Regions from separate parts of the Stenotrophomonas sp. YJH_SMC_16 genome, predicted to be linked through region 2. Evidence: riboswitches for the same ligand, from Rfam matches in the RefSeq annotation. Region 2 holds a riboswitch; the other holds the start of a gene.

Region 1 (4,207 bases), on a different contig from region 2:
GGAAGATTGGGCAGCCGCCCCCAGCACGGCATCGGCAGGCGCTGCTGCAGCGTGGCCACGTTCTCGACCTGGCGCTGCATCGCCGGGTCGATGTGGTTGCCGATCCAGCCCAGACAGTCCACGCCGCTGGCCTGCAGTGATTGCGCAGTCAGCCGCGCGTGGTTCACGCAGCCCAGCCGCATGCCCACCACCAGCAGCACCGGCAACTTCAGTGCGCGCACCAGATCGAGCTGATCCAGCGTGGCCGAAACCGGCGCCAGCCAACCGCCCACGCCCTCCACCACCACCACATCGGCCTGCGCACGCAGTCGTTCGAACGCAGCCAAGATCGGCGCCAGTTCAACCTGCACACCATCCTCGGCAGCAGCCAGCTCCGGTGCCAGCGGCTGCCGCAGCGCGTACGGGTTCAGATCCGCGTAGTCCGGTACCGGCCAGCTGGCCGCCTGCAGCGCCAATGCGTCTTCGTTGCGCAGGCCCTGCCCCAGATCCTCGCTGCCGCTGGCCACGGGCTTCATGCCCACCGCGCGCAGGCCACGCTGGCGCAGTGCATGCAGCAGCGCGGTGCTGGCCGCGGTCTTGCCGATTTCGGTGTCGGTGCCGGTAACGAACAGGGCGGGCGGCAGCGTAGCGGGCAACGGCATCGATGGGCTCCAACAGGGCAACAGTGCGTGCATTATCGCCGGCCCGGCGCGCTTGCTAGACTGCAGGCATGTTCGCCAATGCCTCGCTCACCGGCAGCAAGCCGGAACAATACGCCCAGCTGCTGGAACAGGCCCGTGGCCTGGTCTACGCCGAGTCCGACCGCATCGCCAACGCGGCCAACCTCTCGGCACTGGTCTACCACGCCCTGCCCGACCTGAACTGGGTGGGCTTCTACCTGTACGACGGCAAGGAGCTGGTGGTCGGCCCGTTCCAGGGCCTGCCGGCCTGCGTGCGCATTCCGCTGGACAAGGGCGTGTGTGGTGCCGCCGCCAGCCAGCGCGTGACCCAGCGCGTGGACGACGTCGATGCCTTCCCCGGCCACATCGCCTGCGATTCTGCCTCGCGTTCGGAGCTGGTGGTGCCGCTGCTGCGCGGTGATGAACTGATCGGCGTGTTCGATATCGACAGCCCGAAGGTCGGACGCTTCGATGCCGACGACCAGGCCGGCCTGGAAGCCATCGCCCGCGTGTTCGTCGAGGCGCTGGGATGAGCGCACCGAAGCTGCGCAACATCGGCCCGAAAAGTGCGGCGTGGCTGCGCCAGGTCGGCCTGCGCAGCCGCGAGGACCTGGTTGCGACCGGCGCAGTCGGCGCCTTCGTCAAGGTCAAGCGCGCGGGCTTCAAGCCCAGCCTGAACCTGCTGTACTCGCTGGAAGGCGCGCTGCTGGACTGCCACTGGCAGGAACTGAGCGAGCCGCAGCGTGAGGCGCTGGTGCAGGATTACGAAGCACGCATCGCCGCGCATCCGCTGAAGGCGGCCGGCCCGGCGTCGGGCCCGGTACATGAGCAGCGCTTCGATGCCGACGATGACGCTGAAGACAGCGTTGCCGAGGGCGCGGACGAGGATTGAGCCGCGCCCTTCTGTAGCGCCGAGCCCACGCTCGGCTGGCTTTTCTGATCGAAGTGCAGCCGAGCATGGCTCGGCTCTACAAGAGCAGATCAGGGCTGCTGCAGCTCCAGCAGCTCGCCCACCAGCCCGACCTCACCGCGTTCCAGCCACACCCGCAGCCGCGTGCCGTGGTCGATGCGCAGGGCCCAGCACAACGACATTGGCAGGCCGCAGACCTGCGACAGCACCATGCGCAGCGGGCCACCATGGCTGACCACCAGCGTCGGCACCGGATCGTCCTCATCAAGCAGGCGATCGAGCGCGCGCGCGATGCGCCGTTCAAAGTGGCCCCAGCTTTCGCCGTTGGGCGGCGGGAATGCATGCGGATCGGCGTGGAAGGCCGCCAGTGCATCCTCCGGCAGGTCGAACAGCGACTGCCCGTCCCAATCGCCGAAATCCAGCTCTTCCCATTCCTCGTCCGCTTCCACGTCCAGCCCACGCGGGGTGGCCAGGGCCATCGCCGTGTGCAGCGAGCGCAGCCGTGGCGAACTGATCACCCGCTCCCAGGGCTGCGCGGCGTAGGCGTCGACCAGTTCCTGCGGCAGGCGGGCCAGCTGCGGCGGATCGTTGCGGCCATCGAGGAACTCATCGCGACCGTTGCCGGCATGGCGGACCAGGTCGAGGATCATGCGCGCGTCCTGTACAGGCGACGCGGGAACAGCGGAAAACAGGCGGACATCGGCAACGGCACCACGGGATCAAGGGGCCATTCTAAAGGCACGGCAAAGGCAGTCGAGCACGCGCGGCGCTACGGGCCGCCTGCGATGCCGTAGACTGCGCGCACTTCCAGGTGACCTGCGGCCGTGGCCGGCAGGTTGAAACGGGAAGCCGGTGACGCGTGATTCCACGCCAGGCCGGCGCTGCCCCCGCAACGGTAAGCACGTCAGTTCCAGGCAACACCGCCACTGTGCCGCAGGCATGGGAAGGCGCCTGGACGGTGGCCCCAGGCCACCCGGCGGCAAGCCCGGAGACCGGCCCGGAAGCCTCAGGTCGCGATGCGGTGGGCATGGCGCTGGATGACCGCAGCCTGCGCTGCGGCGTCGGCGCATGCCTGCCTTCGCGGCTCCTCCCCTTCGCCACGCGGGCGTGCGTGGCACCTGGAGTCCCCCATGAAGCTGCAGTCCCGAATGCTGTCCCTGGCCGTGCTGGCCACCCTGCCCGCGCTGGCCCAGGCCGCCGATGACACCACTGCGCTCGACCAGATCCTGGTCACCGCCACCCGCACCCCGATCGCGCTGCAGGACAGTATCGCGCCGGCGCAGGTGATCGACCGCGCGCAGATCGAATCCAGCCAGGCCACCTCGCTGCAGGAGCTGCTGCGCGGCCGCGCCGGCATCAACCTGACCAATGCCGGCGGCCTCGGCAAGCAGAGCTCGCTGTTCCTGCGCGGCACCAACTCGGGCCACACCGTGGTGCTGGTCGACGGCGTGCGCATCAACAGTGCCGACCTCGGCCTGGCCATGTACCAGGACCTGCCGCTGGCGCAGATCGAGCGCGTCGAAATCGTTCGCGGCCCGCAGTCCAGTCTGTACGGTGCCGACGCCATCGGTGGCGTGATCCAGATCTTCACCCGTCGCAACCAGGGCGATTTCGCTCCGCACTTCCAGCTCGGTGGCGGCAGCAACGGGCTGCGCGAAGCCAGCGGCGGCATTGGTGGCGGCACCGAGCGCGGCTGGTTCGGTGCCGACATCGCCTACCAGCATTCCGACGGCATCGATGCCTGCCGCGGTTCTTCCTCGGTGTTCACCGCGGGCTGCTTTGCCGACGAGCACGACCGCGACGGCTACCGCAACCTGTCCAAGAGCCTGCACGGCGGTTACAGCTTCAACGACCAGTGGAACGTGGAAGGCAGCGCACTGCGCGCCGATGGCAAGAACCATTACGACGGCTACTACAACTACTCCGAGACCCGCCAGCAGGTGCTGGCCGGCAAGGTGCGCTACACCCCGTCGGAGCGCCTGGCGTTCACCGCCAACGTCGGCCGCAGCGACAATGAGTCCGACAACTTCGGCGCACCGGGGGTGTTTGGCAGCGCGCAGACTCATCGTGACAGCGCCTCGCTGCAGGGTGACTTCGGTGTGGCCGAGGGCCAGCTGCTGAGTGCCGGCGTGGACTGGAGCGAAGACAATCTGGACGGCAGCAGCGCCGGGTATCTCGTCGACAGCCGCCGCAACACCGGCGTGTTCGTGCAGTACCAGGGCCGCTTCGGCCGCCACCAACTGCAGGCCAGCGCCCGCAACGACGACAACCAGCAGTTCGGCAACCACGCCACCGGCAGCGTTGGCTGGGCGATGGAACTGGGCCACGGCCTGCGCGTCAACGCCAGCTACGGCACCGCGTTCAAGGCACCGACCTTCAGCGACCTGTACGACCCGTGGAGCGGCGTGCCGACGTTGAATCCGGAGAAGTCCAAGAGCGCCAACCTCGGCGTTTCGCAGCAGGGCCAGGGCTGGCACTGGGGCATGGATGTGTACGAAACCCGCATCGATGACCTGATCACCTACGATGCGTCCACGATGAAAATGCAGCAGGTGGAGAAGGCGCGCATCCGTGGTGCCGAGCTGACCGGTGGCGTGCTGCTGGCCGGCTTCGACATCAACGCGCAGCTGAGCTACAC
Region 2 (4,207 bases):
ACGAAGGCCCGATCATCGAACAGGACGTGGCCCGCGTGGACCACGCGATGGCACCGCGCGAACTGGTGCGGCTGGGCAGCGATACCGAATCGCTGGTGCTGGCGCGCGCGGTGCGCCGCCATGTGGAGCACCGCATCCTGCTCAACGGGCACCGAACGGTGGTGTTCCGGTAATCGCCCATCCCGCGTCCGCCGGGCATGGCCCGGCACTACCGAATCCTAATTTCATCCAGTGAAAAGCCCCCGGTTCGGCCGTCCCGCGATCTGTAGGGGGGCGTAGTTGGGGGGCTGGATGAATCGATTGTGTTGTCGTGGGCAGGAGCGCGCAAGCGGCATAAGCGACGTGCGCGGTAGCGCCGGGCCATGCCCGGCGGTCGCCCGTCAGGCGATCGCGATTCCCGCCTTGCCCAGCGCCTCGCGCACCATCGCGTCATTGGCTTCGGTCACCGGCCGGGTCAGCTCCCACAGGAACTTCACCCGGAAGCCGGACTTCACCGCGTCCTGCGCGCTCCACAGTACGCAGTAGTCGCGGGCCAGGCCGCACACATGCACTTCGCGGATGCGGCGCTCGTGCAGCCAGCCGGCCAGGCCGGTAGCTGGGCGCTCGCCATCGGGGCCATGGTTCTCGCGGAAGGCGCTGTACGAATCCACCTGTTGGCGCGTGCCCTTGCGCAGGATCAGGTCGGCCACGGTCCAGTCCACGCCCGGGTGCAGGGCGGCACCGGCGCTGCCCTGCACGCAGTGGTCCGGCCATAGGGTCTGCGGCTGCGCGTGCAGCAGGATGGTCTCGAAGGGGCGTTGGCCGGGGTGCTGGCTGGCGAACGAGGCATGGTCGGCCGGGTGCCAGTCCTGTGTCGCCACCACGGTGCGGTAGCGGCGCTGCGCCAGCAGACCGGCAATCGGTACCACCAGCGCATCGCCCTGGTCGCAGGCCAGCGTACCGCCGGGCATGAAGTCTGGCTGCAGGTCGATCACCAGCAGGGCGACATCGGCGGGCAGGGCGGTCATGGCAGGTCCACTACAACGTGAAGGGGCGACCAGCGTGGCCGCCCCGGCGGCACAGGTCAATCGCCCTGCGGCGTCCCAGCGTCCTGCCCGTAGTACAGCAGGCCGATCTTGATCCGCTCGCGGCCATTCTCGCGGCGATGGCGGTTGGCATCGCGCAGCGAGTACACGCAGCCGCAGTACTCCTGCTGGTAGAACTGCTCGCGCTTGCTGATCTCGATCATGCGGCTGGCACCGCCGCCCTTGCGCCAGTTGTAGTCCCAGTACTGCAGGCCCTCGTAGCGCGACGCGGCGCGGATGCCGCAGTCGTTGATCTGCGCCATGTTCTTCCAGCGCGAGATGCCCAGCGAAGAACTGATGGTGTCATAGCCGTGTTCGTGCGCGTACAGCGCAGTGCGCTCGAAACGCATGTCGAAGCACATCGTGCAGCGGATGCCGCGTTCGGGCTCGTTCTCCATGCCGCGCGCACGGCTGAACCAGTTGTCGGTGTCGTAGTCGCAGTCGATGAACGGGATGTCGTGCTGCTCGGCGAAGCGGATGTTCTCCTGCTTGCGCAGCTCGTATTCCCTCACCGGGTGGATGTTGGGGTTGTAGAAGAAGATCGCGTAGTCGATCCCGGAGGCGGTGATCGCCTCCATCACTTCGCCGGAGCAGGGCGCGCAGCATGAATGCAGCAGCAGGCGCTTGCCGTCGGCGGGCAGGGTCAGGGTGGGACGTTGGAGCTCGGTCATCGTCAGGTACCGCATGGACCGCCGGCAACGGCGGTGGCCCATGCATCAGCGCGTGGGTGAACAGGTCTGGCCGGATACCGTGAAAAGGACGCGCGCGGCCGCATCGCCTGCACGCGCAGGACAAGGACGGCCCCGGCAACCTCCCCGCGGAGATTCCAGGTCGAATCAGGGGACGGTCGTGTCCCCCGGCCGGGGCCGGTATTCGGGCTGATGGACACGGGCCGCAGCCCACCTACTACCTGCCGCTTCCCAGGCGCGAGCCCAGTGCTGTTGGCAGGATTCGTTTCCATTCACCGCTGCGGGGCAGCTCCGGAATGGGCGCGCGAGGCGCCTTCACCGGATTCCCGTTTAAATCCCGGCCGCCATCAATGCCACGGCCGGGATACCTTCGGCGTGCCCACGGTGGACGCGTCGACGGCAATGGTCAAGGGCCAATCAAAGCGCAGGGCTGTGGCTCGTTTCTCAGGCTGTGAGAGCCCCTCTTGCCATACTGTGCATCGACAGACGGGAGGTGACTCGTGGCGGCGAAGTACTGCGATCTGGTCATGAAAGGCGGCATCACCAGCGGCATCGTGTACCCCAATGCGGTACTGGCGCTGGCGCGCGAGTATCGCTTCAAGAGCATCGGCGGCACCTCGGCCGGCGCCATCGCTGCGGCGGTGGCGGCCGCGGCAGCCTGCGGTGATCGCCGCCAGCAGGCGGGCGAGCACCTGCCTGGCGATGCCGGCTATGGCGGGTTGTCGGCGGTGTCGGCGCAGCTGTCGCGGCGCGGCTTCATCTACAGCCTGTTCCAGCCGGCACGGGGCGCGCGTGCGGCCTATCGGCTGCTGGTGGTGCTGACCGGCAATGCCCGCCTGCCGCACAAGCTGCTGTGCCTGGCCGTTGCCGTGTTCGAGATCGCGCCGCTGGAAGTGCTGGTGTCGCTGGCGCTGCTGCTCGGCCTGGGCTGGTGGGGTGGTGGCTGGAGCGGCGTGGCCGCCACGCTGCTGCCGTCGCTGCTGTGCGCTTACGGTGCCGGCGTGGCCGGTGCCGCGCTGCGGGTGGCGCGGGTGGCGCGGCGCAATCTGCTGGGCCTGTGCAGCGGCCTCGGCCGTGATGCACGCAAGCCGGCGTTGACCGAGTGGCTGCACGAGTGCCTGCAGCAGTTGTCCGGCAAGCCGCTGGATGCACCGCTTACCTTCGCCGACCTGCACGATGCGCCGCGCTATGCCGGCGAGCCGGACAGCCCGCATGCGATCAGCCTGCAGATGATCACCACCTGTGTGTCGCACAACGAGCCGCGTACGCTGCCGCTGGGTGGCGCGCAGTTCTGGTTCCTGCGCGAGGAGTTCGAGCAGCTGTTCCCGGCCAGCGTGGTGCAGTGGCTGGTGGATCAAGCTGGCCCGCCGTTGGAGGTGGAGGGGCGACGGTACTACCACCTGCCGCAGGGCCCGAAGCTGCCGGTGCTGGTGGCCACGCGCATGAGCCTGAGCTTCCCGTTGCTGATCAGCGCGGTGCCGCTGCATGAGCCCTCGCGGCGCGAGCGTCGCTGCGAACCCACCGCGCCTGCCGCCGACCAGGAGCACAACGTGGCCGACAGCATGGAAGGGCTGACCAGTGCCGGGCAGACCTGTGGCCCGGTGATCACCGCCTTCCGCATCTGCTGGTTCTCCGATGGCGGCATCAGCAGCAACTTCCCGATCCATCTGTTCGATGCCGCCTTGCCGCGCTGGCCGACCTTCGCCATCAACCTGGTCTACCCGCAGCACGCTGAAGAGGTGAGCCACGGCAGCAGCGGCCGCCAGTCGCTGGAACACGCGGTGTTCCTGCCCACCGAAAACCGTCATGGCTGGCAGCGGACCTATCAGTCGATCGCCACGCCGCTGGCGGCCGCGGAACTGGGGCGTTTCCTGTTCGCGGTGGTGGCGACCATGCAGAACTGGCGCGATCTGCTGCAGGCGCGCGCGCCGGGTTACCGCGACCGCATCGTGCACGTCAGCCTGCAGGGCGACGAAGGCGGCATGAACCTGGACATGCCGCAGGAGGTGCTGACCCGCATCGCCGACAAGGGCAGCCTGGCCGGTGCGCGCTTCTGTTCGTTCTCGTTCGAGAACCACTACTGGATCCGCTGGCGCAACCTGGCCTCGGCCTACCAGCGCTACACGCTGGAAGTGGCACGCACCGACGACCCGGCGCAGCAGGTGCTGGCCTACCGCGCGGCGTACGCGATGGTTGCCACTGGCCAGCCGACGCCACCGTCATACAAGCTGGGTTCGGAAGACAAGCGGCTGGCCTCGCAGCAGCTGTGGGGGTTGATGGTCGAACAGGGTCGCAGCTGGGAGGACCTCGGCCCCGACCTCACCGACGGCGCACCGCGCCCGTTGCCGCAGATGAAGGTGACGCCGATCTACTGACCCGGTAGTAGATCCACGCCTTGCGTGGATGGAACCCCATCGAAATCGAATATTTCGAACGTTCATCGAAGAACATCCA

Evidence for each region. Region 2 has a riboswitch for cobalamin ahead of AC5P6E_RS16280 (epoxyqueuosine reductase QueH). Riboswitches for the same ligand answer to the same signal wherever they lie in the genome.
Region 1: linked by a shared signal. The riboswitch ahead of btuB (TonB-dependent vitamin B12 receptor) and the one ahead of AC5P6E_RS16280 (epoxyqueuosine reductase QueH) in region 2 are both predicted to bind cobalamin.

The regions. Positions count from the first base shown of each region.
Region 1 covers NZ_JCAFRH010000004.1:312,177-316,383, forward strand. The annotation lists gene bioD (dethiobiotin synthase) at 1-641, opposite strand, end outside; gene AC5P6E_RS11215 (GAF domain-containing protein) at 710-1,192, shown strand; gene AC5P6E_RS11220 (TfoX/Sxy family protein) at 1,189-1,551, shown strand; gene AC5P6E_RS11225 (histidine phosphatase family protein) at 1,641-2,219, opposite strand; cobalamin riboswitch at 2,362-2,584, shown strand; gene btuB (TonB-dependent vitamin B12 receptor) at 2,700-4,207, shown strand, end outside.
Region 2 covers NZ_JCAFRH010000007.1:127,851-132,057, forward strand. The annotation lists gene purU (formyltetrahydrofolate deformylase) at 1-173, shown strand, start outside; gene pncA (bifunctional nicotinamidase/pyrazinamidase) at 381-1,007, opposite strand; gene AC5P6E_RS16280 (epoxyqueuosine reductase QueH) at 1,064-1,750, opposite strand; cobalamin riboswitch at 1,912-2,126, opposite strand; gene AC5P6E_RS16285 (patatin-like phospholipase family protein) at 2,281-4,128, shown strand.